Regions from separate parts of the Emticicia sp. GW821-FHT11C11 genome, predicted to be linked through region 2. Evidence: riboswitches for the same ligand, from Rfam matches in the RefSeq annotation. Region 2 holds a riboswitch; the other holds the start of a gene.
What was found. Region 2 has a riboswitch for thiamine pyrophosphate ahead of thiM (hydroxyethylthiazole kinase). Riboswitches for the same ligand answer to the same signal wherever they lie in the genome.

Region 1: another riboswitch for thiamine pyrophosphate. It lies ahead of AC1RRY_RS13255 (TonB-dependent receptor); the one in region 2 lies ahead of thiM (hydroxyethylthiazole kinase).

The regions. Positions count from the first base shown of each region.
Region 1 is NZ_JBXARV010000002.1:773,130-788,179, reverse strand. Features, by position in the region: gene AC1RRY_RS13290 (NUDIX hydrolase) at 22-420, opposite strand; gene AC1RRY_RS13285 (amino acid permease) at 424-2,079, opposite strand; gene AC1RRY_RS13280 (alcohol dehydrogenase catalytic domain-containing protein) at 2,358-3,410, shown strand; gene AC1RRY_RS13275 (aldehyde dehydrogenase family protein) at 3,420-4,895, shown strand; gene AC1RRY_RS13270 (GNAT family N-acetyltransferase) at 4,899-5,393, opposite strand; gene AC1RRY_RS13265 (barstar family protein) at 5,390-5,812, opposite strand; gene AC1RRY_RS13260 (muconolactone Delta-isomerase family protein) at 5,866-6,162, opposite strand; TPP riboswitch at 6,313-6,410, shown strand; gene AC1RRY_RS13255 (TonB-dependent receptor) at 6,523-8,718, shown strand; tRNA gene AC1RRY_RS13250 (tRNA-Val) at 9,119-9,193, opposite strand; gene AC1RRY_RS13245 (hypothetical protein) at 9,205-9,420, shown strand; gene uxuA (mannonate dehydratase) at 9,453-10,649, shown strand; gene AC1RRY_RS13235 (PfkB family carbohydrate kinase) at 10,716-11,723, shown strand; gene AC1RRY_RS13230 (bifunctional 4-hydroxy-2-oxoglutarate aldolase/2-dehydro-3-deoxy-phosphogluconate aldolase) at 11,754-12,422, shown strand; gene AC1RRY_RS13225 (MATE family efflux transporter) at 12,689-14,065, shown strand; gene AC1RRY_RS13220 (APC family permease) at 14,377-15,050, shown strand, end outside.
Region 2 is NZ_JBXARV010000003.1:653,873-668,922, forward strand. Features, by position in the region: gene AC1RRY_RS17885 (hypothetical protein) at 1-298, shown strand, start outside; gene AC1RRY_RS17890 (hypothetical protein) at 1,122-1,871, shown strand; gene AC1RRY_RS17895 (DUF4261 domain-containing protein) at 1,941-2,795, shown strand; gene tenA (thiaminase II) at 2,850-3,500, opposite strand; gene thiD (bifunctional hydroxymethylpyrimidine kinase/phosphomethylpyrimidine kinase) at 3,487-4,323, opposite strand; gene thiE (thiamine phosphate synthase) at 4,320-4,949, opposite strand; gene thiM (hydroxyethylthiazole kinase) at 4,955-5,746, opposite strand; TPP riboswitch at 5,816-5,908, opposite strand; gene AC1RRY_RS17920 (hypothetical protein) at 6,352-6,744, shown strand; gene AC1RRY_RS17925 (DNA alkylation repair protein) at 6,871-7,536, opposite strand; gene AC1RRY_RS17930 (nitroreductase family protein) at 7,637-8,674, opposite strand; gene AC1RRY_RS17935 (sialidase family protein) at 8,909-10,138, shown strand; gene AC1RRY_RS17940 (outer membrane beta-barrel protein) at 10,383-10,802, shown strand; gene AC1RRY_RS17945 (acyltransferase family protein) at 10,895-11,968, shown strand; gene AC1RRY_RS17950 (ligand-binding sensor domain-containing protein) at 12,378-13,550, opposite strand; gene AC1RRY_RS17955 (PadR family transcriptional regulator) at 13,963-14,289, shown strand; gene AC1RRY_RS17960 (ABC transporter permease) at 14,394-15,050, shown strand, end outside.

The sequences.
Region 1 (15,050 bases), on a different contig from region 2:
GGTTTATAGATAGAATGATGGTTAATCAACCAAATTGTGTTCTTTCAGGTAGTCAAATATGAGTTTGTCAACGGCTGAGCTTTTCTCTTTATCTGCATAGGTAAGCCAGGCTATTTCTTCAATTTCGGCATCAGGTTGTAATGAACCTATATAGTCAGCCTCATAACAGGTCATCATTACCTGTATTCCTTCCGCATGCCCGTGTGCCTGTGCTTCAAATCTTCCGAAGAATTGGATAGATTCCGGCAGTAAATCAACTGTTAACTCTTCTTTTATTTCCCTCCACAGTGCCGCTTCGTCATTTTCACCGGTTTCTCTTTTACCACCCGGAAAATAAAAAGTATCCTTGCCCCGGCTTCTGGTACTTAAAATCTTACGGTTTTCGATCCGTATCCAGGCAAGTTTATCAATCTTTTTCATGGCTTACTGCTTGGCCAGTTTACTGTTCTGGTAGCCGTAAGCAAAGTAAATTACCAGCCCTAGAATCATCCAGATAATGAACATACGCCAGTTAGACCAGCCCAGTTCTGTCATCAGATACAGGTTCGTTAAGATACCCAGCACAGGCAGCAGAGATAAATTATGTTTGAAGCTTAAAACCGCCATAGTTATCCAGACCAACCAGAATACAAACAAGAGGGGTCTTTCTTCCATATGCTTCAGCACGTCACCCTCCGAATAGGTCAGATACAAGGCTACCAGCATCAGCAGTGCGGTGAGATATTTGGCATTGACATAAGGAATCCTGAATTTGGCATCTTTGCTGAGTCCTTTGGTATCCAGATACAAAACACCGGCACAAACCAGAATAAAAGCAAAGAAAGTGCCCACACTGGTGAGGTCTACAAAGAAGCTCATTTTGAAGAAAAGAGATGGCACGGCCACTAAAATACCGGTGATAATAGTAGAAAAACCCGGCGTTTTGAATTTAGGGTGAATCTCACCGAATTTTTTACCCAGTAAACCATCACGGCTCATGGCCATCCAGATACGTGGCTGACCGATTTGATAAGCAAGTAAAGCACTGGTAATGGCAATTACGGCACTTACTGAAATAATTCCTGCCACAAAATCGAAACCTACTTTTGAAAACACGTAAGCGAGCGGGTCAGCTACGTTTAATTCCGTGTAATTCACCATTCCGGTCAGCACGGTTGTAATGAGTATATATAAAACTGTACAGATAAGCAGACACAACAACATGGCTCTGGGTAAATCTCGCTGTGGATTTTTGGCTTCTTCGGCAGTAGTAGAGATGGAGTCAAATCCAATGAAAGCAAAGAAAACAGAAGCAACCCCGCTGAGTACCCCCTCAACACCGTTAGGTGCAAAAGGTGACCAGTTTTCAGGTTTTATGTAAAACGCACCAGCCAGAATTACTAATAAAATAACCCCCATTTTTAGGGCAACCAATATGTTACTGGCATTGCGCGATTCCTTAATACCAATATAGCAAAGTGAAGTAATCAGTACGGTAATAAGCCCGGCAGGCAGATTGAATATAATTTTGATGAATCCCAGATCCGGAGCATTCTGAAACGCACTGGCGAATAGTTTTTGGCCTTCGCTTATATTAAGGCCTCCGGCCTGTACGGCCTCATAGGCTTCTTTGGCAGATGTATAATCAATAGCCAGCCACATGGGAAACTGAATGCCGAACCCTGCAAGCATGGATACAAAATAGCTTGACCATGAAATAGCCACCACCATGTTAGATACCGCATATTCAAGAATAAGCGCCCAGCCGATTATCCAGGCCAGCACTTCACCAAATGATACATAAGCATAAGTATAAGCGCTACCACTCACGGGTACCATTGATGCAAACTGTGCATAGCTGAGTGCCGTGAAAACACAAGCAATAGCAACAAATACAAATAGGAGTGATACGGCAGGGCCACCGTTGAAACTGGCCAGCCCGATGGTACTGAATATACCCGCGCCAACAATGGCGGCAATTCCCAATACGGTTAGGTCTCTTACACCAAGAATTCTCGCTAAAGAGTGGCTTTCATCACCTGATTCTGATTCCTGAACGGCCTTATTGACATCTTTCCTGCGAAATAGCGAATTACTCATGAGTGTTTAGATATTTAGGTTTTTATGAGTTTGTTATGGTATATTCTTCAAAACTAATTGAAAAAAGACAATACTTTTATCAAAAATAAGATTTTTGTCGGAGTAAGCTTATTTTTGGAAGTAATTTTTGAAAATACGATATGATTGAAAGGCAGTATTCTGAAATTTTATTGGTCAAAATCTTGTCTGTACCTGATTTGAAAACTAACTTTGTTGCACTCAACTTGTCTAGACAAGTTAGATAAAAAAATGATTCTTCAATTTTTAAGTATATAAAAGTGAAAGCAGCGGTTTATCGTGGTAAAGAAGCAATAGCAATAGAAGAAGTAGCTGTGCCGACTCTTGATGAGGGCGAAATACTGCTTGAAATTGAAACCTGCAATGTATGCGGAACAGATTTGCGTACTTACCGGCATGGAGATAAGAAAATAACACCACCGCGTATTTTAGGACATGAGTTCTGCGGCAGGGTGGTGGAATCAAGAAATACGGATACCGATATAAAAGTAGGCGACAGGGTGCTGATGTACATTGTTTTGTCGTGCGGGGAATGCCGATACTGCAAAGCCGGAAGAGAGAATCTTTGCCAGAGCCGTACAACCATGTCCTATCACCTCGATGGTGCTTTTGCCCCTTATATGAAAGTACCTGCCAAAGCGGTGCGTCGTAAGCAATTATTTAAAGTAAGTGAAGAACTGCCTGCGGAGCATCTGAGCCTTGCCGAGCCTTTAGGTTGTGTGATTAATGCACATGGGCGTGGCCGGCTGGAAGTGGGCCTGAAAGATAAAGTGGCTATAATAGGTGCCGGGCCAATCGGGGTAATGCATGCATTGGTTTCACGTTATCAGGGGGCACAGCAGGTAGATATGTATGATGTAATGCAAACCCGGTTGGAAAAAGCCACTACCTTTGATATCGACCATGTGATAAAAGCCGATAAAGAGGGCAGCCATTTGGAAAGAGCGCTTGAACTGACCGATGGACTGGGCTACGACGTAGTGATTGTTGCCGTAAGCGTGGCACAGGCACAGGCCGATGCCCTTGAAATAGCAGGAAAAGCGGGCCGGGTAGAATACTTTGGTGGGTTACCAAAAAGCAATCCTTTTGCTACGCTCAATACCAATCATCTGCATTATAAAGAATTGCGTATCAGCGGGTCTTATTCCGAAAAAATGAGTGATTTTCAGGCTGCTACGGCTTTGGTTCAGAAAAAGAATTTCCCGGCAGATAAGATTGTAACACACCTATTGCCATTGGACAGAATTACGGAAGCATTCACGTTGATGGAGTCGGGCGAGGCTTTAAAAGTGAGTATCAAACCTAATTTGTAGAGACATTTTATGAATACAGCATTGATAAATAGTGTAAAAGGGCTTGAATGGGGGCTTTTTATTGATGGGGAATCTGTTCCGGCAGAAGATGGGTCAACTATTACCATCTATTCTCCTGCTGACAGAGAGCCTGTTGCTACCATTGCGCGTGCTACACCCAATGATATAAATAAAGCTGTTGAAACAGTTCAGACGGGATTTAAAGAATGGGCAAAGCTGACGGCCTATCAGCGGGAGAGTATCATTAAAAAAGCTACGGCTTACGTACGCACACAGGCTGACCGGATAGGTATGCTGATGGCGCTGGAACAAGGTAAGCCCTTCAACCAGTCGAAATCTGAAATTACAGGCTCCTGCGATACACTCGATTATTTTGCCTCAGAGGGTGTGCGGGTAGAGGGATATGTAAACCAGACTGAAAAACAAGGGGTTTTCTCGATGGTAAAATATTATCCAGTGGGGGTTTGTGCACTCATTACACCCTGGAACTACCCCGTTTCTTTATTATCCTGGAAACTGGGGCCTGCTTTGGCTGTCGGTTGTTCTGTAGTGGTTAAACCTACCACAGTTACACCGTTATCGCCAATGGCGTTTTGTCAGGCGCTGGTAGAAGGAGGCATTCCGGCTAAGGTTATCAGTGTGGTAACCGGACAAGGTGCGGTAGTGGGTGACGCGCTTGCAAAGCACCCATTGGTGAAGAAAGTAGCTATGACGGGCTCAACAGAAACCGGCAGGAAACTGATGCAAACCGTAGCGCCTTATCTGAAAAAAATATCATTGGAACTGGGCGGGCAATGCCCGGCTATTGTTTGCGAAGATGCCGATATAAAGAATGCAGCGGCAGTAATAGCCTATAAGGGATTCAGAAATATGGGGCAGTCGTGCAGTAGCGTCAACAGAGTATATGTGCATGCCACAAAACATCAGGAACTCGTGGCAGAATTAAAGAGGAACGCAGAAAAACTAACCATTGGTGACGGCGTAAGCGATGGCGCAGTGGATTTAGGGCCAATGACTACAGCCGACGGCGTTATGACCTCAAAACAACATATTGAAGATGCTATCGGTAAGGGCGCTTCATTGGTTACAGGAGGAAGGGCGCCGGAAGGTGCGCCATATGAAAAGGGATTTTATTTTCTGCCTACCATACTAGATAACTGCAATGCTAACATGAAAGTAATGCAGGAAGAAACATTTGGTTGTTTAGTAGGGGTTGAAACCTTTGAAACACTTGATGAAGCTATCACCAAGGCCAATGATACCAGCTACGGGCTGGTGGCTTATGCTTTTACAAAAGATTTTAAAACAAGTATGCACCTGAGTGATGCTCTGGAGGCTGGAACGGTATGTATCAACAATGGAGCAGTAAATACCAATTATGCACCCTATGCAGGCTGGAAAGATTCGGGTTATGGGGTAGAGTTATCAAGAAATGCTGTTTTTGAATACCTTGAAACCAAGCATATTAAAATTGAAAGCGTATAGCTTTTAAGAGCGATACCGGGCAAAAATATGTTCGTCGTACAATTGTCCTTCTTTGTACAGAGATTTTTTCAATATACCCTCTTTTTCATAACCTGCCTTTTGAAGTGCTTTCATAGAGGCAAGGTTATATTCAAATACTCCGGCATAGATCCGGTGAATATTGTAGTTGGCAAAGGTGTAGTCGGTTATCTCGGCAATAGCTGTTGAGATAATGCCATGACCCCAATACGGCTCACCCAACCAGTAGCCTATTTCTGCATTTTGGCGGTAGATATCGTCTTTCAGCATAATACCAATGCCTCCGACAGCTTTGTTGCCAACTTGTATGGCAAAATTCTCGGGAGAATCTCCTGCAATTTTCACCCATTCATAAGCGTCTGTAATGGTATAGGGGTGAGGGAAAATGTCTTTCAGGTTCTTCCAGATGCGATAATTATTGGCATTTTCGGCCAAGGATTGCTCATCGCCTGCCTGCCATTTTCTTAAGAAGAAATTCATTCAGTTCGGTAGATAATCTCTTGTTTAGTCAAAAGCTCCTTGATTCGTGCACTGTCAGAAAACGCAAAAATAAGTTCTTTTTTAGGCAAATCGTTATCTCCGTCTTCCCAACGCCAATCTTCACAGATAGCATCCAGTAAATTGAACAGCGTGCCAATTTTTTCCGGGTTTCGTTCTTTTTCAATAAAATGCTCAGACGGAGATATGTATAATACTATTTTCTCGTCTTCCAGCCACGACAGGTCGCTTAACAGTTCGTCGAGCTCGTCTAATGTAAAACCGAATTCTTCCGGAAACGCCAGCGCATCGGCTATTTCTTCGTAGAAGCCGCGCAGTGTCTGCGTTTTAAGACCGTCCAGTTCAACGATGGAATAATTATCCGGAAGTTCTAAATTATTGGTAATCAGAAAATTAGGCATAAGATTGATTAGGCAGGAATAATTTGTGGTCTGAAACTCAGACCACATAAAAATCAGTTCAATGAAAATGTAGGGACCTTCATCACTATCGAATTATTAAACATTAATTCGGTAATGGTGGGAGTCATATAATCTATCAAAGGAAATTCGGCAATAATATCCATTACTTCCAGCTCGTCCTGAGCGTTTATAATACACCATAATCTGCTTCTGTCAGACGACAACGCGTATGAATGCAGTTTTCCTTCTTCTAACAATTGATTTACAGCAATTCGTTGATAAGGAATTTTGGCAATGAAACCTTCAGGGAAAGGCACCGGCAAATCAAATTCCACCATAAATTGAGTCATAATCTCTTCTCTTGTTTTATTAAATAGCACAAAATCTATACCACACTACCGAATTTACTTTGGTTTAGCTTTATGAAGTAGTGTTCAGGTCATAAATTTCTATCACTAATATAAACAAGTTTTCTAAAAAAAACGTTTTCTTTGCACAACTTATCTCAAAAGGGGTGCCTTAATATAACGGGCTGAGATTATACCCATTGAACCTGATGCAGGTAATTCTGCCGAAGGGACAGAGAATAGTACTGTAGGATGCGCACCTGCAGAGCTATTTGCTTTCATTTAAAATTTTGTTTAACCAAATGAGCCTGATAGGGCTCACAAGATTTTACTCCTTTGCCTTGTTAAAATTTTCGTGATACAATGAAAAAATTAACAAAAAGTGTTTTAAGTACCTATTTAAATCAATCAAAATTCTTCCGATTGACCGTATCGGTCGTTTTACTGTTTCAGATTTTTGCTTTTTCTGCCATTGCTCAGGATTCTACCAGAATCAATGCACTGAATGAGGTAGTGGTGAAGTCGACCCGTGCCAATGAAAAAACCGGGATGGCTTTTACGAACGTGTATCAGCGCGACATCAAAAAACAGAATCTGGGGCAAGACCTGCCTTTTCTGCTCAATCAGCTGCCGTCAGTAGTGGTCAGTTCAGACGCCGGAGCCGGTGTCGGCTATACCGGTATCCGTATCCGTGGGTCCGATCCTACCCGTATCAATGTTACACTTAATGGAATACCCTATAATGACTCTGAGTCGCAGGGTACATTCTGGGTAAATATGCCCGATTTTGCTTCCAGCGTGCAGAGTATTCAGGTGCAAAGAGGGGTTGGAACTTCCACCAATGGCGCCGGGGCTTTCGGAGCCAGTCTGAATATCAGTACTTTGGGCTATGAGCGTGAGGCTTTTGGAGAAACCAATCTGTCGTATGGCTCATTCAATACCGTGAAAGCCAATGTGCTGGCAAGCACAGGTTTGCTGAACAATCATTTTGTAGTAGATGCCCGTTTATCAAAATTATCATCAGACGGATACATCGACAGAGCCAGTTCAGACCTGAAATCGTTCTATTTTTCGACAGGCTACTACAATAAAAGCAATTTTGTAAGACTGAATATTTTCTCAGGGAAAGAAGTGACCTATCAAGCCTGGGAAGGAGTGCCGGAGTACTACTTAAAGACGAATCGTACTTACAACCCGTATACTTATCCTAACCAAGTGGATAACTACCAGCAGGATAATTATCAGCTGATTTCTTCTTTTAAACTGAACGAGAAGTGGACTTTTAACCCGACTCTACATTATACCCGTGGAAAAGGGTACTATGAGCAGTTCAGAGCAATGGATGAGCTTTCGGTCTATAATCTGCCGAATCTGGTGCTGGGTGGAGATACCATCACAAATACTGATTTGGTGCGAAGAAAATGGCTTGACAATCATTTCTATGGTGTTACCTATTCATTCGACTATCAGAGCAATAAAAAGCTGTCGGCCAATATCGGTGGCGCATGGAACAAGTATGACGGGTATCATTTCGGAGAGGTAATCTGGACAAAAATGGCTGAGACACCGTCGAACGATTACCGTTGGTACAAGAGCCGTTCCATCAAAACTGACTTCAATATTTTCGGTAAGCTATTCTATCAGTTCACCGACAAGTTTAACTTATTTGCCGATGTGCAATATCGTACAGTTAACTATGATATGAATGGCATAGCCGATAAACTGCAGGATATTACCCGGAATACTTCGTTTCAGTTTGTTAATCCTAAGCTGGGGCTTAATTACCAGTTAGGCACCGTAGCATCAGTCTATGCTTCTTATGCAGTGGGTAATAAAGAGCCGAATCGTACGGATTTTATTGATAATGTGAAAGTACCGAAACCGGAGCATCTGGAAGATTTAGAAGCAGGATATCGTTGGGCGAATCAAAAACTGAGTTTTGATGCCAACTTTTACTATATGAACTACCGGAATCAGTTGGTACTGACCGGGCAAGTGAACGGAGTAGGGGAGGCAATCCGTGTGAATGTTCCGAAAAGTTACAGAGCAGGCATAGAGTTGGTAGCCAACTGGAAATTTGCTCCGCAATGGAGGCTCAATGCCAATGCTACTTTTAGTCAGAACAAGATTAATAACTTTACTGAAACCGTTGTGAACTATGACGGCGACCCTGATAAAGTAAATCAGTTTGCCAAAACAGATATCTCGTTTTCACCCAATGTAATAGCAGGAGGGCAGTTGTCATATTCTCCAATAAAGAATCTGGAATTTACCTGGTTGCCTAAGTATGTAGGCAAGCAATATATGGACAATACATCGGACGAGAACCGGAAACTGAATGGCTTTTTCGTGAATGATCTGCGAGCCAATTACACCGTGCATCCAAAGATTGTGAAAGAGATAACCTTTAGCCTTTTAGCCAATAATACCCTTAATCATCTGTATGAGTCGAACGGGTATACTTACAGCTACATTTACGGGCAACAGGTAGTTACCGAGAATTTCTACTATCCACAGGCAGGCACTAATTTCCTGCTGGCAGTTAGGGTGAGGTTGTAAAGCAAGGTAAGTTAAAACCGACCCTGACCCTACAGTTGGGGAGAGGGTCGGTTTATAATGTCATAGTTCTCATAATAACAGACAATGGATTGTGTAGCATTTGGATTAGAATCGACTAGTTTTTTTTTGTGGCTTTCTGATAAAAAAGATGCGAATGCCTTGATTATTCAGAAGCCGGTTCAGAGGGGTGAAAAATCTCTCTTTCTTCCTCTTTAGACTTACGAAAATCTACGCTTAATTTTATTTACTTCTACAGGTTTTATGATTATTGATCCACAAAATGTTTATCAATTGAAAGTGGTACGTTCATTGCCGATTTTATTGCAAATATGAGGAGAGAAAATGTAGATATGAAAAAGTAAAGCCTCACAATCTATTGATTATGAGGCTTTTATCAGTGTGGGAGTTATAGGATTCGAACCTATGACCCTCTGCTTGTAAGGCAGATGCTCTGAACCAGCTGAGCTAAACTCCCATATCCCCGTTGTGATTTGGGACTGCAAAGGTGCAGGTTTGTTTTTAAATATCCAAATCGCATCTCAAAAAAAGTTGAAATTTTTTATTTTTCTTGGTAAAGTTATATTTGAAATTTCCATAGTTCAATTAAATAAAATGCTTCCAGGTGGAATCGCCTTTTCTGCTGTCAAAAAAGTACTTATTTTTATCAAAATATTATTTGAAGACTCAGCTACTAAAACATAATTTTGTAGCTTACCATTTCAACCTTTAATCTTATGGCTCTTGAGCAAACCTGGCGTTGGTTCGGCCCAAACGACCCTGTAAGTTTGTCAGATGTGAAGCAGGCAGGAGCAACGGGAATCGTATCGGCTCTTCATCATATTCCGAACGGACAAGTCTGGACAAAATCTGAAATAGAAATCCGTAAAACCGAAATAGAAAAACAAGGCCTCACGTGGTCGGTGGTGGAAAGCGTGCCCGTGCATGAAGACATCAAGAAAGCCTCTGGAAATTACAAACAGTATATAGAAAACTATAAAGAAAGTCTGGCTAATCTCGCGGCTTGCGGTATTGATACGGTTTGCTATAATTTCATGCCGATACTTGATTGGACCCGTACAGACCTTGACTATCCCATGCCCGACGGTTCTACAGCCTTGAGATTCGATATGACAGAATTCTGCGCTTTCGAGATTTACATTCTCAAAAGAACCAACGCAGAGCAATCCTATTCTGAAAGCCAACTGAAAAAAGCCAAAGAATGGTTTGATAAAGCAAGTGAAGCAGACGTTCATCGTCTTACCAGAAATATAATAGCCGGCTTGCCCGGTAGTGAAGAAAGCTTTACTATCGAGGCTTTCCGCGATACACTTGATACTTACAAATTTGTCGGAGAGGCAGAACTCCGTAAGAATCTGTATAGCTTCATTCAGGCCATTACGCCGGTTGCTGAAGAAAATGGCGTATTGTTATCGATTCACCCGGATGACCCACCTTATCCGATTCTGGGTTTGCCTCGTGTGGTAAGTACTGAAACAGATGCTGAACAGTTGTTAGCAGCAGCCGAGAGTAAAAATAATGGCTTGTGTTTCTGTACAGGCAGCTACGGTGTAAGAGCTGATAATGATCTGGTAGGTATGGTTGAAAGATTAGGAAACAGAGTTAACTTTATACACCTGAGAGCTACAAAGCGTGATGCCGAAGGGAATTTCCATGAAGCTGATCACCTGGCCGGTGACGTAGATATGTATGGCGTTGTAAAAGCACTACTTAGCGAGCAACAAAGAAGAATTAACGAAGGCAGAAAAGACATCAGATTACCTTTCAGACCCGACCACGGGCATAAAATGCTGGACGACCTGAACGCTGGTAAACGAACCAATCCAGGCTATACAGCCATTGGACGTTTACGTGGTCTGGCCGAATTAAGAGGCCTGGAATTAGGAATTATTCGTTCTTCATTCGGCAAGTAATAATCAGTACCTTTGTTGGGTATTGAATATATTTAAAGATTTATACAAGATATAGCACCTACGCAAATGCCTAAAATAGTCACATTCGGCGAGATACTCCTTCGTCTGTCAACACCCAATTTTCAAAAGATTGAGCAGGCTCAGTCTTTCAATGCTACTTTTGGTGGCACTGAAATGAATGTGGGGGCATCTCTGGTAAAATTCGGTTTCGATGCCACGCACGTAACCTGCTTCCCAAATAATCTCATGGGACAGAAAGCGAAGGCCTATTTACGTTTTTTAGGTATTGATACCACTCACGTAAAACTGGAGGGCGATCGCGTAGGCCTATTCTTTCTTGAAACCGGAGCCGTAATGCGGGCAAGCCAGATTGTATATGACCGTATGGATTCAGCCTTTGCCAATCTAGACCCAAGCTGGTTTAACTGGGAAGAGATTCTGAAAGATGCCGATTGGTTCCATTGGTGTGGTATCACTCCTGCCTTGTCGGAAGGAGCAGCTAAAGCTTGTCTGGAGGCCGTTAAAACTGCCAAAAAATTAGGTATTACAGTTTCGTCTGATATTTATTACCGCAGCAACTTATGGAAATACGGCAAAACTCCTCAGGATATTCTGCCTGAACTGGCTTCTTATTCTGACATAATATTGGCAAGCCGTAAGAATATAGAAGAGATTTTCTCATTGAAAGTAACTGCCGAGAAAGGTAAATTTGTAGAGTCGTGTAAATTACTGATGCAGCATTATCCGAATGTGAAAAAGGTGATAGATACTGACCGTGTACAGGTAAGTGCTTCTCACAATCAATATAACGCCAAAATGTGGAACGGTGAAGAACTGCTGGAAACCGACTATCAGGAAATTACCCACATTGTAGACAGAATAGGTACCGGTGATGCGTTTTTAGGTGGATTTATTTATGGACAGCTTGTTTTGCAGGACGACCTGAGATCTCTGCAGTTTGGGGTAGCCGCAGGCGCATTGAAACATACCATTGAGGGCGACCAGAATCTGGTAACTGTGCCTGAAGTGGAAGCAGTAATGGGGGGCGATAAGTCTGGTCGATTGAAAAGATAATATAGTACTAAAAAAATTTGAGCATTAGATATGGCACGATTCGATAAAAATACAACCTTAGCACAGGTAAAAGCCACTGGTCTGGTACCTTTATTTACACACAACGACCTCGATATTTGTCTGGGTGTTTTAGGTGCTTGTTATGAAGCCGGTGTGCGAGTATTTGAATTTACCAATCGTACCGAAAATTCATTCAAAAACTTCAAAGAGCTGATCAGTATCGCGGCAACCGAATTTCCCGAGATGATTCTGGGTATCGGTACCATCTATGATGCCGCCACAGCAAGAAAATACATTGAAATCGGCACTAATTTTATTGTAGCGCCTATCATGAATCCGGAAGTAGGGGCGGTTTGTGTGGAAGCGGGTATTCCGTGGATGCCGGGTGTAATGACCGTTACCGAAATTTACAATGCCCGCCAGGCTGGAGCAGAATTTATTAAGATATTCCCTGGAGAGGTGTTGGGACCGGCTTTTGTGAAAGCGCTCAAAGCACCTATGCCCGATGTACAGGTGATGGTTACCGGAGGTGTTTCTCCAACTGCCGAAAGCCTGAAAACATGGTTTGGTGCCGGAGCAACTGCCGTAGGAATCGGCTCACAACTGGTGCCTAAAGATGTGCTGGCCAGTAAAGATTTCACACAAGTTACAAGCATTGTGGCCAATGCCCTTCAAATTATTCAGGAAGTAAGGGCTTAATCTTCCATAAAATTTTATTTTTTAAATATTTTGCCTCAAAAGGGCAAAAGCGTATCTTTGTGCCACAAAATTCAAAAAGCCCATGTCGTTGACCGCTTCGGTTCGCTAAGAGCGAACATCATTTCTTCTTCAGTTTCTTAATTTACAAAAGTTATTCAGATAGCTTTTTGTAAAACTATATTCATTTATCCTTTTACATTATCCTATTCTATACCTCCGGGTAGGCGGTGCATTGTAGTTTGTATGTAATAAACTATTTTTTATTCATGCGGAAATTCTTCAATTTATTGATACAGGCCATTCGTGGTGAGGAACAAAACTATACAGAGCTAAACGTCAACAAGGCTATTTTCCTCTTGTCGGTACCTATGATACTGGAAATGGTCGGGGAGTCACTTTTTGCCATAGTGGATGCTTTTTTTGTGGCTCGTTATGTAGGTATTGAAGGTGTGGCAACAGTAGGGCTTACCGAATCGGTGCTGACTTTGATTTACTCGGTTGCCATCGGGCTAAGTACGGCGGCCACGGCTATTGTAGCGCGCCGTGTAGGTGAAGGCAACAAAAAAGAGGCAGGTGTGGCGATGGCACAGGTAATCATTATATCGCTCGCCTTTGGTATATTAGTGGGTATTCTGGGCTTTGTATTTGCAGAAGATATCTTACGTTTAATGGGTGGCGATGCGCACCTGATTGAAAAGGGCTCGGGTTTCACCCGGATTATTTTTGCCAGTAGTCCGTCTATTATTTTGTTATATACCCTGAGTGGTGCTTTACGTGGGGCCGGCGATGCCTCTACGGCTATGAAATCAATCATTCTGGCCAATTTCATTAATATCGGTATGGACTTCCTGCTGATTCCCGTATTGGGTTTCGGAGTGGAGGGCGCAGCCATTGCTACCACAATAGGCCGTACAATAGGTGTGATTTATCAGTTATATGCTATTTTTAAAGGAAACGGCAACATGCAGATTACCAAAGACCAGTTTAAACCTAATACTGAGGTAATCAAGAGTTTAATTAACATTTCAGCGGGTGGAACCGGGCAATTCCTGATTCAGTCAGCCAGCTGGATATTCCTGACACGTATTCTGTCAAGCTTTGGCAGCGACGTAGTGGCCGGCTATACCATTGCCATCCGTATCATTGTCTTTACCATATTGCCGTCGTGGGGTATGTCTAACGCAGCCTCAACACTGGTTGGGCAGAATCTTGGAGCTGGTAAGCCCGAGAGAGCGGAGAAATCTGTCTGGCGAACGGCTTTCTTTAATATGGTTTTCCTGCTTCTGGTGGGTATCTTTTTCTCGTTTTTTGCCAGAAATTTCATTAGTATCTTTAATGACAACCCCAAAGTAATAGAAATAGGTGTAGAGTGCTTACAGATAATTTGTCTGGGTTATGTTTTCTTTGGGTATGGAATGGTTATCGCACAATCGCTCAATGGGGCAGGTGATACCAAAACGCCAACCATCATGAACCTGATTTGTTTCTGGGCGCTTGAAATACCCTTGGCTTATCTTTTCGCCATTACTTTCGACTGGGGGCCGTCGGGTGTTTTCTGGTCAATTGCCATCAGCGAATCCATTCTGGCTGTGATTGCCATCTTTGTATTCAGAAGAGGAAAATGGAAAACCATGCAAGTATAGAAGCCGCGTGGCGATGTTAAAATTCATGGCGATAAATAGGATTGTATGCTTCCTTCATCCCGATTCCCTTCCCCATTATTGGGAAGGGGATTGGGATTGGTTTAAGACAATATGTCAACATCAAAATATCAGAATAAATAAACTTTTCAAATCGGCATCAGGCTACTGTGTATTTATATAAATGCCTTATTGACAGATATTTTGCTGGTATATTTTACTTATCTTCTTCCTTTTTCACCATTACCTATTCTTGTTTTTCTTCTATTTGTTTCTTTATTTGCTATATTCGTTCAAATTAATGAAACAAAAGCATGGCTTCTGAAAAGAATAAAGGGGAACTTCTCAAACTTCTGGGTGTTGGTTTCGGTATTGCTGTTACTATCGGTGGTACAATCGGAACAGGGATTCTTCGCAAACCCGGTCCGATTGCTGCTAATCTGGGCGACCCGTCTATAATCATGCTGGTTTGGGTATTAGTTAGTATCTATGCTTTTTTAGGAGTGCTTTGTGCCATTGAACTGGGGGTGTCTATACCTAAAGCCGGAGCCTGGTATGTATATGCTCGCCGCGCTTTTGGCGATTACGTAGGTTTTGTAACCGGAATAACCAGCTGGATGGGTACTGTAGCGGCACTGGGTTTTGGTGCCTATACCATGAGCGAGTTTATAGCCCTGATGATACCCGATGTTGAGCCGGTCGTCAGATATGTGGCTATAGGCATCCTGATACTACTGATGAGTTTCCACTGGTTAGGCACGAAATCGGCAGGGAAATCGCAGGAGATTATCTCTTTTCTGAAAGCCATAGGCCTGTTTGCTTTTGTAATTGTCTGTTTTGTGTATGGCGGTGAAGTAAAAGGCCAGCAATTGGTAGAAACCACAGAAAAAGTATCCGGCCCTGCTATATTGACCGGGTTGATAGTATCGCTTCAATCAGTGTTTTATACGTTTGATGGTTGGCACACGGCAGCCTATTTTTCGGAAGA
Region 2 (15,050 bases):
CAACGATTTCCTGCTGAGCTTGCTGGCTTCTCTGCAAACCGAACAGGTGGTTACCCACAAACACGACGAGAAGATGAATATCTTCTTTAACCATTTTCAATACTTTTTCCATCGGACACGCCACCTGAAAGAGAGCCTTAGCCTGATTGAAAAACAAGAAGCAAGGAGGAAAGACAGATACGGATATATAAAAGAAGATGTGAGTTGCCTTATTGAGAAATTTGAAGTTTTTAAAGATAACTTCATGGCGTTTCTGGATTCTCTCACCGTTCAGAAACCGGTAGTTACTTATTATTGAAAATGAGGCTGTGCCTGCCGTAAAACAATTACTCCTTATTTGTTGAGCGTCGGCGGAAGTACTAATTGAAAGTGCAGCGCCTGATAACAAAGTTGTTAGTGCCGGCTAAGGCAGAGAAGTATGAGTGCATTTTGTTAAGACGAATCGGTCTTTAGTTAAGATATAATAAATATAAATAAAGATAAAACTCCATTTTTTAAAGATTTAATTTTGAGATTAAAAAAAAATGAAGATATTGCGTTAAGTTTTTACGAAAAATAGGTGAGAAGTCAAAAAGTTTGATTAAAATTGTTAAATTTCTGCTATTGAATAATACGAGCCTTTCATGGAATTAACAGATTCGTGAAAGAAAAATAAACAACTTTAGCTATTATACGTTAAGTAAATATTGTACGTTAGTGTAGTATAAAGGTGCATTGCCCAATTAGCTGATGGCATTTTAGCAATTACAAATAGTATGAAACGGTTTCTGCAGAATAATAGTATAAACAGAATCGGAGCAGAAAAGTATATAATAGCGGAATTGCCAAAAAAGCGGAGGGTCAATGGGTTTATTTATCTGCAGCTGAGCCAGATATAAACTGCTGATATTAGATTTAACAAAAAAGTATTAACCGACACTTCATTTACCCCATTCAATTTACACACTGTGAGTCACACCAGTCGGAGACTAACGCTGTCAATAGATGATAGATAAGACTCTGCCAGTGTTGATGATTTAAAAGGCAAATGTGCATTTAGGAAGAGTTTTTGGTTGCAATGGCAACAGGGCTGCTGTATAACAGATATTTACAATTGAATTAAAAGTTCAGGCATATTTTATATGAATAATTATTTAGCGCCCGTAGCTCCGAAAGGAAAAACTTTTGATACTGAGCTAAACCATATTTTGCGCACAGGCTCGGCAAAGGAAAAAGAGCATGCCTTATTGAATGTAGCCTTACTTGGAGAAAACAGTGAGAAGACCCTTGATTTATTTCTGACTTACATCAAGGATCCGCAAATGGAGACAGTGGCCTATATGTGTCTTCAGAAATTGCTTGGAAACCTGACGGAGTTTACACTTCTGAAGGTGCTTCCGGTGCTTATTGCAGGTCTTAATCATGAAAAGGAAGCGATCAGGTATTCGTGCCAAAGTGGTTTAGACAGCCTGGTAAAACCAGCCAATCTGAAAGAAAGCTCACTTGCTTTCGGGCCTATGCCTTTATTATTGAAGCAGAGCTCGGTTAAGGAATATCTGCAGTCTGAGTCAGCCGAAAAGATTATAACTGCCTTGCTGCACATATTTTACAGGCCGCATAATGATGCCGAGCTTTTTATGATAATGGAGCAACAACTGGCTAAGAATCTGCCTGCTGTTAATTGCATAGTAGGTGCTATTATTGATGTAAAATTATCAGCTATTGTTAAGAATATCAGTGCGCTGAGCGAGCTAAGTCTTAAGTCTTATGCTATGGCGCAGAATAACGGCCTGAAATCGAAATCATCGTGGGTTTACCGACGGTTTGATTCTATACGTGAGCTGGCAAGAGAGCATCTGACCGTAATGAAGGGTGGGGTAGTAGAGAAGTGAGTCTGATGTACAATACATGCCGACAGGAGTTTTAATTATTTAACCTAACCATAAACAATTGCTCTGAACATGGGGTTTTTTGACATCTTTAAAAAGAAATCAATTGAAATTCCTTCCCAGCAAGCACCCGATGAAATTGTTCCTAATGAACCGGCTTTACAATCTGTGAGCCTGTTTTATGAAAACAAGCCGGAAATGGATAAAGAGAAAATTCTTGCTGTGTTAGAAACAAGATTTGAAAATGTTGATTCAGCAGATAATGAATCGTCATTAGCTTTTTTTTTTCCTGATTACATGATTCACTTCACTGAAGGTTCGGTGCCTGCCCAAGGAGCGATTCTTGAGATAGACAGTGCCATTGATCTGAACAGGTTCACAAAGGCTTTTCAGCAGTCGTGGCATTGGAGTGAGGCCAAAACCGTGATGGAAAGCTGCCAGTACGAAATCAACCTGATAGACTTAATGTCGAGAAGCCTGCCGCATCAGCAAAGGTTAGATTTTTTTCAGAAGTTTGTCTGTGCGGTAATAAAGGCGACAGAGCCGACCGCTGTTTATTTCAGAAACAGTGAGAAACTGATAGAACCGCACGATTTCCTGAAAGCCTGTGATAACGAACACCCCGCTTTTCTTCATGGCGCCATGAGCGTACGCCTGTTCAGTTTGGGCAATGGCGAAATGCTGATGGATACACTCGGCCTGCATGCATTTGGGATTGCTGACTTCGAGTGCAGATTCAGTAACTATGAACCCGGTGAAATAGCAGGAATGCTAAGCGATATTGCCTATTATGTATTTGATACTGATGATATAATCAGAAACAATACTACGATTCAGGGGCTCGGGCAGAACCCGACCTGGCAAACCAGCTACGAAGATTCTAAAGCCGAACCGGCCAGATTAGTGGTCAACATTATTCCGAATTAGACAGATAATTATGCCACGCCCGGCACTTATGTCGCGGGCATGGCACTGATAAGATTACCTCCACCTGCGGTTAATGTACGCCGCTTCCCAGAAATCATATTCCAGTCGCGACGAGGTAATGAAAGCCTCTGTCATTTTAGCCTGTATGTCTGTTGTGGTGTTGGCAGCGTTGCTGTCGCATATAGCAATGGCAGCCTTTACGGCTATGCCGAATTCTTCTCCGGCATAGGTGTCAATCCATTTCTGATACGGATTATTGCCACCTTGCTGATGCTGATAAATATAGTCGCCAACGGCCTTGTAAATCCAGAAACAGGGTAATACGGCAGCCATGCCCACCTCTACGGCTTCGAGCGCTGCGGTGCTTTTCAGAAAATGTGCATAATGATGGCAGGCAGGCTGGATGCTGTCTTTGTCAACAATGCCAAAGTCTTTAAAGTATGACTCGTGCAGCGCGTTTTCTACAATAATGGTGGTTTCGGCATAGCGGAAGAACGCCAGCATGTCTGGAATAGTGTTGGCTCTTGCCCCGACAATAGCCAGCGCGCGACCGAAGTGTTCGAGATAGATGGAGTCTTGCAAGAGGTAAAACTGAAATTTTTCAAGAGGAAGTGTACCGGCTATCAATTCCTGAATAAATGACATCTGTAAAACAGATTCGTAGATAGGTTCTATTTGCTGCCAGGCTTGTTCAGACCATTTCATTTTTGATTAGTTTCTGAGGGTTAAAAAAGTGATTGAGGGGGCCATTACCATGGCCAATGGCTACGTCGGCACCATGCCTGATGGCCTGATGCACGTAGGTTTGTGCCAGCAACACGGCTTCAAACAGATCTTTGCCTTGCGCAATATAAGCGGCAATGGCCGACGACAACGTACAACCCGAACCGTGCGTATTGTTGGTTGGGAATTTCTCGAATTCAAACGGATGTATATGTCCACGGCCGTCGAAATACAAAGACGTGATGACAGGTGAATTGAGATGTCCGCCTTTGAGCAGCACCGATTGGCAGCCCAGTTGCAGAATTTTTTCTCCGGCTTCGTACATGTCGTCTAAAGTGCTGATGGGCATTCCGGCCAGAATAGCCGCCTCGTCCATATTAGGTGTAATAACCGAGGCTATCGGAAACAATTGCTCTATGATGGTCTGTATTGTGGTGTCTTCTATCAGTTTGTGGCCGCTTGTGGCCACCATTACAGGGTCGAAAACGAGTGGTACGGACGGATATTTCTGCAATGCGGCCACTATGGTAGCTACGAGTTCGGCAGTATGTACCATACCGATTTTAATGGCTCGTGGGAAGATGTCGTCCAGAATGGTTTCGATCTGTTCAGCTACTGCCTGATAGGGGATAGGGTAGATGCTGCGCACCCCTTGTGTGTTTTGTACAGGCAATGCCGTAAGCACTGAGGTAGCAAAGCAACCCAGAGCCGAGAAAGTTTTTATATCGGCCTGTATGCCTGCCCCTCCGCTTCCGTCGAATCCTGCGATTGTCAGTACTGACGGATAGGTATATTTTTTATTCATTTAAGTATTTCATTACGTAGTTCGTAGGCTGCTTTTTCGGGGTTTTCGGCTCCACAAATGGCCGATACCACAGCAATACAGTCGGCTCCGGCATGCATTACTGCCGAAGCGTTGGTGATGTTCATGTTACCAATGGCAATCAGCGGTTTGTTAGTCAGGCCTCTGATCTGCTGTATACCCTCCAGCCCCCATTCGGTTATAGTATCGGTTTTGGTAGGGGTAGAGAATATGGGGCTGATGCCCAGATGCCCGGCTGTGTCTACTTCAAAGGTATTCAGTTGGCTCAGGTGCTCAATAGAATACCCGATCTGCAGACGATTCCCCCATCTGCTGCGTATCTCTGTCGGCGGAGTATCACTCCGCCCTACGTGCACACCGAAAGCTTCAATGGCATTGGCTACTGCTATGTTGTCGTTGATAATAAGTGGTACGCCATATCGATCGGTGACTTCTTTGAGTTGTCGCGCTTTTTCGATGAATGTGGGAGTATCGAGCATTTTTTCTCTCAACTGAATAATATCTACTCCTCCGGCAATGGCCAGCTCAGCTACTTTGAGGAAGTCGCGTCCCAGACAGGCGGCTTCTGAAATAACGAGATATAACTGATATGGAAATTGCGGATGCATGAGCGTTATTCGATTTTCAAGGTTTGCAAAAATTGTTGTTCTGTTATGGTATGTAACGTATCCAATAATTGTACCTGCAAACTTCCCGGACCGGCGCATTGCCGGGCAGCTAACTCTCCGCTGATGCTGAATAATGCCATTGCGGCAGTTACCGCTTCGATTTTGTTTTCGATAACCGCAATAAACGCGCCAATGACAGCCGTAGCCGAACAACCCAAACCGGTAACCCGGGTCATCAGGGCATCACCATTGTTGAGATAAATGAGGATATCCTTACCCACTATGATATCGGTCTTGCCCGAAATGCACACCAGGGTATCGTATTGGTCTACAATCAATCTGGCAGCATCAATGGCTTCGTTGCTTTCGGCGGTGCTGTCTACACCTTTGGTAGGCGTGGTATTGGCTTTGGCCAGTGCGAGTATCTCTGAGGCATTGCCCCGGATAATGGTAGGCTTATAAGCCAGTAATTGGCTCAGGGTGCTGTCGCGGTAGGGGGTTGCTCCGGCGCCTACGGGGTCTAGCACCCAGGGTTTGTTCAGTTTTTGTGCCTGTGCAGCTGCCAGCAGCATTGACTGCACCCAGTATTCATCCAGTGTGCCGATGTTGATAACCAGCGACTGACAGATGGCGGTCATGTCTTCTACCTCGGCATGTGCATGCGCCATAATGGGCGATGCCCCCACTGCCAGCAAGGCATTGGCAGTGTTGTTCATTACTACAAAATTGGTGATGTTGTGCACCAGAGGCGACTGTGCGCGGACTGCGCTGATGTGTTTCCAGAGATTGTTTTCCATTGCTTTTGGTATTAAAGTACAATGGCTAAAGAAGATGATAAAAGAGGATAAGATATGCCTGTGTGCAGCTATATATTATTCGCTTTTCCCTACGTCGGTATCAACCGTATCAGGTTCAAAGGGACTCTCTCAATTCTTTTCAGAATACCCCTAAAGCCGGGGCAAAGATAGGGCTTTTTTGCAGAATGGCAAATGTCGATTTTCAGTTGCAGATTGTAGATTTGGGGCGAACTTTTAGTTCGACTTTATTGGATAGCTGTGTTTATTTGCATATTGACTAAGTTTTGGTATTACCTGCAAAGTTTTATAATTAGCATGAAGATAATGAAAAGGTAAAACTGACTCGTTATCTGAATATTCAGTAGTTGGATAGCCCCCTGCGGCAGAGTCCCCTTACTTGGCTTATGGCCGACACACACCGGGAGACTCTGCCGGGACATAACTTAATTTTAATCTAACCCATCTATCCACCCTCCGCCTTTTCACCATTTCAGGTGCGATGAAGAATGTTCAGCCCTTGGGTATAGAGAAGCCTATTAATTAATATCTTGCAATTAATCACCCATCTATCTACTTTTGTTGCTACTAATATTAAATCCCATAACATGAAACAAATTTTATTGCTGCTGCTGGCTTTTGTATTTTTTGGTTGTCGTGATGAATCTCCTGAACCTGATTTGTCTGCCGGGATAAAGGGAACTTATCAAGGGTATGTTGTTATTATCGATTCGCAGGAATATCCGTTTCCATTTGGTGATACCCCTTTCATATTCGAATTAATTCCGAAGAGCGCAAACACGTGTATCCTGAGAACATCGGCTATATTCCCCAATACTTCTGATACAGGTGAGATTGAACTTACTTTGGTGAATAGCGGAAGTTCAATAGAGCTATTGAAAGAAGAACAAAAATTCGGACTTGTGACGGGGAATATCTTTGAATTTTACTTTGTTGATTATGATGGCACGAAGGTGACCGTTAAGGCAAAAAAGATGTAGGAGTCGAATGCGCCTGTTGATAAATTCAGGATTTAACTGTTAATGATAGACCTCCTGCGGCCGAGTCCTCTTGCCTGACAAAGGCATGCGCACGCGGGAGACTCGGCCGGGACAGCCCTCTATCTCTCACCCCTGCCGTTTTACCATTTCGTTTATCCATATAGGAGCGAAGGGGGAGGTGCAACCTTTGGAAACGGGGTAGTCGCGGTAGATGCCCAGTTTTTCTCCTATCGCTACGGCACGTGTTCTGAGGTGTGGATGACAGATGCCTATTTGCGCCAGTGCCGAGTTCATTGTCCATTGTACAAAAGGATCAGCCGTGGGCATTTCAGTTTCTAATCTGTCAAGCAGGGCGCTGAGGTCGAACCCTTCCGGTTCTCTGGCAATTCGTCCGCTAGTAAGGCTCCAGCCGTAGCGAGCTACTGTTGGTTCGGCAGATTGCATCCACTTCCGGCGGAGCTCTTCTTTATCCGGATGTACTTTGATGACGTAGGAATAAAGCCAGTCGGCCAGTTGCGGGAACTTCTCCGAACGTGCCAGTTTGTCCAGTTCGTCGGTCGATAAATTCTTAGGTATCATTACCAGAGTTGCCAATAGTCTGGCTTCAATATTGCCTGTGGCCCACAATTCGAGTCCGAATGCATGATTCGTTTTTATTCTGTCGGCTATCTTTCTAATGTCACCCATTTTTACACCAAACTGGTTGTCGGGGGCACCGTTTTTCTTGTTCATCTTGTGCACCTTCTCGTTCGAGAGTGCTTTCAATTCGGTCAATATCTGGTCGACTGTCATAAGCTACATAGTTTTGTGCCCGAATTTATTCAATCTTTTTTAATCCGGCTATACCGACCGGAATAAATGAGGCATTGATGAGCGATTCTGTATCGGTAAATTAAAGCCTGGTCATTATCATGTCGATAGGTTTTCTGAAAGAATGCGCTACCTTAAATGTTTCTTTATAATGCCCAACGGCAATATACATGATCGGAACGATGTCTTCATCCATGACGGTAACCTCCTTGAATGCCTTCTCGGTGTCTGCCGTGAAACTGTTGTTTAAACAGCAGGTTGCTAGCCCTTTTGCATGCAGACTAAGCAGGAGTGCCATGGCAAACATTCCTCCATCGATGTACACCTGGTTGCGTTCGTATCGCCAAAAATGGCTTAGTTTACCTGTTACAACAAGCAGGGTATCAATGTTTTTACCGAATCCCTTATTTCCATTTTGAATAGACAAAAATTTCGATTTCAGGTCTTTCGTATCATTATTGACCACATATACTTTCCAGGCTTGTCTGTTACACACCGAGGGCGCATGGATTGCTGTTTTGATGGCCTCCTCAATAATCTGAATATCAACAGGGTCGGATGAGAAATCTCTGACGCTATGTCGGGAGCTCATGAAATCATCGAACGCAATGGTTGCATGCGACAGAACGTCTTCCCTTGCGAGCTCTTTTATGCCACCTGTGAGCGTATCGTCCTGCTTGTGTGATTCAATAAAGTTTTCAATGTGTTTTATCAGCGGATTGTCTACCTGCCAGTTTTCTTTGTTATAGCGCAGATACGAGTACAGGGTGTCTGTCGATACTTGAGTGAAAATATCATTACCGTACTTATTCAGATACGTTTCAAGAATCTTTATAAACCTGCTGATGCGCCTTTCTCCAAACGCTGTCCGGGAATCGGGGAGTGCTAATCCTTTTTCAATAGCATGATATTCTTTGATTAAAAGCGCCATATAATGATCCTTTTTTGCGAGGCTCATAGTGGCCGAATATTGATGGAATTTTTTCAGATCATACAGGTAATCTTTGCGCAAACGCAGATAAATGATAGCCGGTAATTTGACAAAATAAGCGAAGAAGGATATTCTGAGAGATAATATTTTAGGTGGAATAAATTTCTTTATTCGTTCTTTACGGGTCATAATTGCTGTGTTTTTATAGGATTACATAAAAGTACAAATAATTCTGTGTTCACAAAAATGTGCCAGACTGTTCGGCTCTTGGCGTAAGCATATAGTTTTGAGATGCAAAAGAGCCGGTTATAGTAAATTCTACCAGTTTTTCTTGCTTTACTTCTGACACTGACTTAGATTTGTTATTTAGAAAGCTTCTAAATAGTTTCTGGACACGGAAACATGAACCAAAATACCGGAACAATGAAAAAGAACATGTCTTTAATAATTGCTTTGTTTCTGACACTATTATCAGGAGCGTCGATGGCACAGAGTAATCCTTTCGGGGAGTCGGGGAATGCCTATACTTTGCCTACTTTCACCAAGAATAATCAGGGAGAACCCGTTTTGTACTGGACAGAAAAAGATAATGCTAACGTGCTGAGCCTGTATTTTACGGTGTCGAAAGACGGCGGTAAAACCTTTGGTGAAAAAAAACTGATTTATGCGAGCCCCTCGATAGGTAGCAGCCGACTGATGCGTCCGAAGCTGCTTTTTAAAAAGGATGGTAGTATGGCTGCCGTTTTTTCTTATCGCAATGAAGTGGCAGTGCTTGCCCCTGTAGCGCATGAAGGTGGCCACGGTAATCATGAAAAGCCTGCTACTCCGGCACCGAAGGCGAAAAGAGATTTGCAGATCAGATATACGGTTTCAAAAGATAACGGCACCAGTTGGACAGCCCCCGTATCGGTCGACTCAGATACTTCACGCCTGGTGAGAGGTTTTTTTGATGCCGTTGTATTGGCCAACGACGAGCTGGCAGTGGCGTATCTGAAAGACGTAAAAGGCAGCACGAAGCATGAAGAAAGAGACCTGCGCATGGTGATTACCAGAAACGGGGCGTTTCAACCCGAAAAAGTGATTGACCCTGTGGTGTGCGATTGCTGCAACATCAGTCTGCTGGTTGATAATAAAGGTACGCTGAATGCATTCTACCGTGATAATAATGATGATATCCGTGATATTGCCCGCATGACCTCGGCCGATAACGGTACTAGCTGGTCGAAACCTGCTATTCTGCATGACGACAAATGGGAGATTAAGGGCTGTCCGCATACAGGAGCTACATCTGTGGCTACCGCCAACGGCGCGCTGATTACCTGGTTTTCGGGTGCTAATGTTCAGGCAGGTGTTAGGTTGGTTACCTCAGACGGTAAACTATTGAAAGTGCTGAATGCCAATGCTAAAAACGGCACCGTAACTGCTGACGACAAGCAAGGTGTTTTTGTATGGGAACAAACCACCGAAGGCGGTACCAGCCAGATTCTATATACCAAAGTAGCAGGCGGCAAAGCGCTTGACGAACAGGTACTGAAAGGCTCTGACTACGGCCAGAATGCCACTACGCTTTTAGCGAACGGCAAACTACTAATTGCCTATGAAGTAGCTAAACCTAACCAGAAAACAGCTTTGAGCGTGAGAGTAGTGGAATAGAATATGAATGTAAGATACTGGGAGCCGGTGCGAAGCGCCGGCTTTTTTTTTGGTTAATGGGTAAGGTTTTGATGGCCTCTGCGACAGAGTCTCCGTGCAGGGCTTTGGATACGTTAAATAATTTTTTTTTATGCTTTGTTTATAAATTCCTTTATTTGTAAAACTTACGATTAACTCTGCGTACTCATCTGTGAAAATAAAGCTAATTTGCTGTGTTAAACTTCTGGTTTTGCCGATTTTGGGTATGGCACAGAATATTGAGATTACCCATAAGCCACGAATAGCCGGTTTGAAATTCGGTATTACTTTGACTACCTTTTATAGAGACATGAAAGATAGATGGCTGCCTCCGCCCGAGAATCCGAATGTAGGGTATCACGTCGGATTAGTTGCAGATATCATCAACACAAAAAGATTTACCAGCCAACTGGAGCTCACGTATAACCTGAAAGGTGCGTCTGAAGTATTTGAGTCACAAAACCAGACTACCAGAGTCCGTACAAAATTAAACTACGTTCAACTCGATATCATTCAGGTTGGTATAAAGCCGCTGGGTTTCCGGCCTTTCAATCCTTATATATCTGCAGGCGCGTACTATGCCTATCTGTTTTCTTCAAAAATCAATTATGAATTTTTATATTTTTGTTTTACAAGTGCAAAGTAAAAGCCAAGCCCCGAACCGTTGTGTGCAATACCGCAAAAAATTGTTGACAAAAAAATATATTGAATGTATAATGGGCTTACAAAGGAGATTTTATGGACAATGAAACTAAACACCAACAGAATTTTATAACAATCCAAATATTAAGGGCAATAGCGGCCTTAGAGGTAGTTTATACGCACTGTGCCAGTGAAGGTGGTTTTACTAATATAAAAAATACCGGGGGATGGGGTGTTGATATTTTCTTTATTATTAGTGGTTTTATTATAGCCTATACTGTTTCGAGAGATACCAGTAGATTTATGATAAAACGAATATTCAGAGTTGTGCCGTTGTATTATATTGTGACATTGTTAATAATACTTGTTGCTTTACTTTTTCCACACTTATACCATGGCACTAAAATTACCACTGAAAAGATTGTAAAATCATTGTTTTTTATCCCATATAAAGATGAGCTCAAGGGAAATTTGCCGATATTGGGGCAGGGATGGACATTAAGTTTTGAAATGTTTTTTTATATGACAATGGCTTTCTGCATTTTTATTGTAAAAAATAAAAGGTATTTGGCAGTATTTTGTTCACTTGTATTGATTATATTCTTAGTTGTTTTAAATATCTTCAAGATCGACTCCTTTGAATTGGAGTATTATAGGACAGGATTATTTCCTGAATTTATTTATGGGCTTTTATTATTCCCTGTCTATGAATGTATCAAACAAAAATCGGCTCATTGCCCTCCCCATGTATTGCGTATTAAAATTATTTGTTTGAGTATTGCAATTGTATGTTTTGCCTATTTGCTAGGCAGTGACATTATGGGGTTTTCTTTTTCAGAAAATAGAAACTTACAAAAAGGAATACCATCATTAATTCTAATAATAGCATTATTGACAATTGAAGATTATATAAACAAGAAAAATGTAACAATAAAATTTCTGATTTTGTTAGGGGAGGCAAGTTATGCAATGTATCTTTTTCATACTCATATAATAGCATTTCTTTATCGTGCTATATTCCCGAGAATCATTGGAGATATAAATATATTCTATATACAAATAGTAAAACTATTATTTACACTAATGGTTACAATAATACTAAGTATATATTTATATAAATTGATTGATATGCCAATACAAAAAAGTTTAAGAAAATTGATAAAAAAATAATTGTGGTTGCGGTACTGCACATAACTGGACTGTATGTGCTTCGTGGCCTAAAGGCCTTCGCACTGGTGCGTGTCTTCACGCACCGGAATAAAATTTTGTAACGTCCTAAAATAGGTTGACTATTACTCATAAATAGCCATTTGAATTCAATTAACTTAAACTCTTGGCTTGACTTTTGTTTTAAAGGGTTTCTATTTCGTAGAGGAAGGCATGGATGCACGGCCAATGCGAGGTATTGGATGGAAAGAACCAATCTATATTGAACGGATTGATGGAAAGTAATTTTAAAAACCTTCGCCATCAGAGTCCCCTGGCTTGGCTTTAGGCTATAGCACACGGGAGACTCTGATGGAACAATAGGTGCAAGCGTCCTGGAGACTCTATCGATACTCCGGTGTTTTGGAGTGTTTTAAAGGCTTGTTTTATTTGGCTTGGGCGAGCTTGGAATTCGCGTCATATCCGAAAAATTCGTAATCACCTGGCCATCATATTTATAGAGGCTCATGTTTTGGCCACTGATCCAGATGTTTCCGGTTCTGTCTTCAAAAATACCGGTGAGAGCCATGTTTTTCAGAATACCTGTCTGGAATTGCTTGAAAGCCTTGCCGTCGAACTTTACAATACAGCTCTCTTTCCTTTTTTTATCAGGCAGGCGCGCGCTTCCCAGCCACATATTCCCCTTTTTGTCGGCCATTGCGGCGGTGAGGGTGTTTAAGCATAAACCGTCTTTTTCAGTATACTGCTGCACGTTTCTGTTGTGTACGCGATAGACCCCGTCCAGCTCCGTACTCAGCCAGATGCTGCCTGTTTTATCTTCAATCATACTAATAATTTTGCCTTTTATGCGGCCGCTGTCAATGAGACTGGTAGTAGTAGTGCCGTCAAACCTGAATAGCCGCCCGCCAGCTGTTGAAGTGAACAGGATATGCCCTTTTTTGTCAACCATCATGTGGCGAACCGCATTCCCGTAAATATTACAATTGATGCGGTTATAGGTGTCGGGCACAAAAGATTTCCATTCGCCGGCTACGTAGCGGTAATTGGTGAAGGTGTGTCCGTCATAACGGTAAACCCCTAGTCCGGCTGTACCAAACCAGATATTGCCTGCGTTGTCTTGCGCTAAACTAAGCACGGGTTTGTACCGATACCAGAACCGGACAATGTTGGCAGAACTGATGAGGTTGTAATTGATATCGTCAAGCCCCGGCAGAGTAAAATGATTGAACTTGTGGCCGTCGAAATAATAAACACCTTCGTTGGTACCCACCCAGATACGCCCCTCGCGGTCTTCCAGCAAGGAAAAAATAATGCCATTCATCAGCCCGTCTTTTTCAGTATAGCGTGTAAATGTCCGGCCATTGAAACTATACAAACCCGCACCCGTAGTGCCGAACCAGGTGCGTCCGGTTCTATCCTGCACCATGCATTCTACATTAACTTCGGGCTTCATTCCCTTGGGTCTGTCTATGGCAACCGGGGCCTTTATAACCGGGATATCCTGTGCTATACCGGCAGTGGCTATAAGTAGTAGCAGGACTAAAAGCGTAGGTATTTTATTAAGAAAGCTATTGATGCGTTTCATGTATGAGCTGTTTAATTTTCTGATTTCACCCGGCACGGCATTGCGTGCTGTTATTGCTTCGTAAATGTAGGCTATGCCGGAGAAACGGGTGATGTGAATTATGTAAAAGATATGTAAAACCTTGTAAACGCATTGTTGACACAGTTATAGGGGTTGCGCGGGGCCGACAGATACAGCTGGCGGCAGGGGAGAAAACAGGTAGTTGCGTCCGCCCAGAAACGGACAGGCGGGTGTCCGATTTCGGACACTTCGATTTGAAGGAACTGACCTGCAGCATGCCACAGAGCCGTTTTTATACTTGGCATTGCATTTGTTTAACAAATAATAATGAAATAAAAGCCGGGAGAGTTTTGGGAAAAGTGTGTTTGTTGGCTTTATTTGTTTAGCAAATAATAATGAAATAGAAAATATTATGGGAAGACCCTATTTAGGAGAATTCGAAGAACTGGTTTTGTTGACCGTAGCGGTGCTTGAGGGAGGCGCCTATGGTGTTACGATAGCGACAGAACTCAAAAAACGCACCGACCGGGTCATCAGCCTGAGCGGGGTGCATGTGGCACTTTACAGACTGGAAGAGAAAGGCTTTGTGCAGTCGGCGCTGGGTGGAGCAACCACCGAAAGAGGTGGCCGCCGAAAGAGGTATTTCAGTATCACCGGCCTAGGTAAACGCACGCTCGACGAAATGCGCGATGTACGCAACGAACTCTGGAGCGCCATACCGAAACTATCATTTAATTGATTGTCGATTTTCGATTGCAGATTGTCGAATTAGGAAGATACCGAATAGTGAAAATTTCTTAATTAATCACTCAATCACTAATCCGCTCAATCACCAAATAAATTATGAAAAAGCATCCTCAGAATATAACCCCTCCGAAACTGGCAGATAAACTGCTGATGGCGCTGCTGCCGGACGATCTGGCAGAAGAACTGCAGGGCGATATGCACGAGCAGTTTGAGGTGATGGTGGAAGAAAAAGGCGTCACCAAAGCCCGATGGCTGTATTTGTGGGAGGTGCTGCGATTCTGCCGGCCGTATTTTCTGAAACGGCGATTGATGCGGAAAACGAACGAATATAACTCTGTTCCCATACTTTCAACAATTATGATACGCAATTACTTTACAATCGCTTTACGAACATTGGCCAATAACAAGGCTTATTCTTCTATTAACATTATAGGTTTAAGCATTGGCCTTGCAGCAGCTATGTTGATTCTTCTTTACACCAAAGATGAAGTCAGTTATGATCGTTTCCATGCCAATAATCCAAACATCTACCGCATCGCTTACCAGTCGTATGCACCTACGGGGGGTATGATTTACCAGACAGGGATCACCGGTTATCTGCAAGGGCCGAGATTTACTGCCTCAGTGCCGGAAATACAAGCCTATGCCCGATATGAAGGAATGAGAAGAGACATTAAATTTGATAATGAAATTGTCAGTCAGGAGATATTTGCAACAGACCCTGATTTCTTCCGGATTTTTTCGTTTGAGATG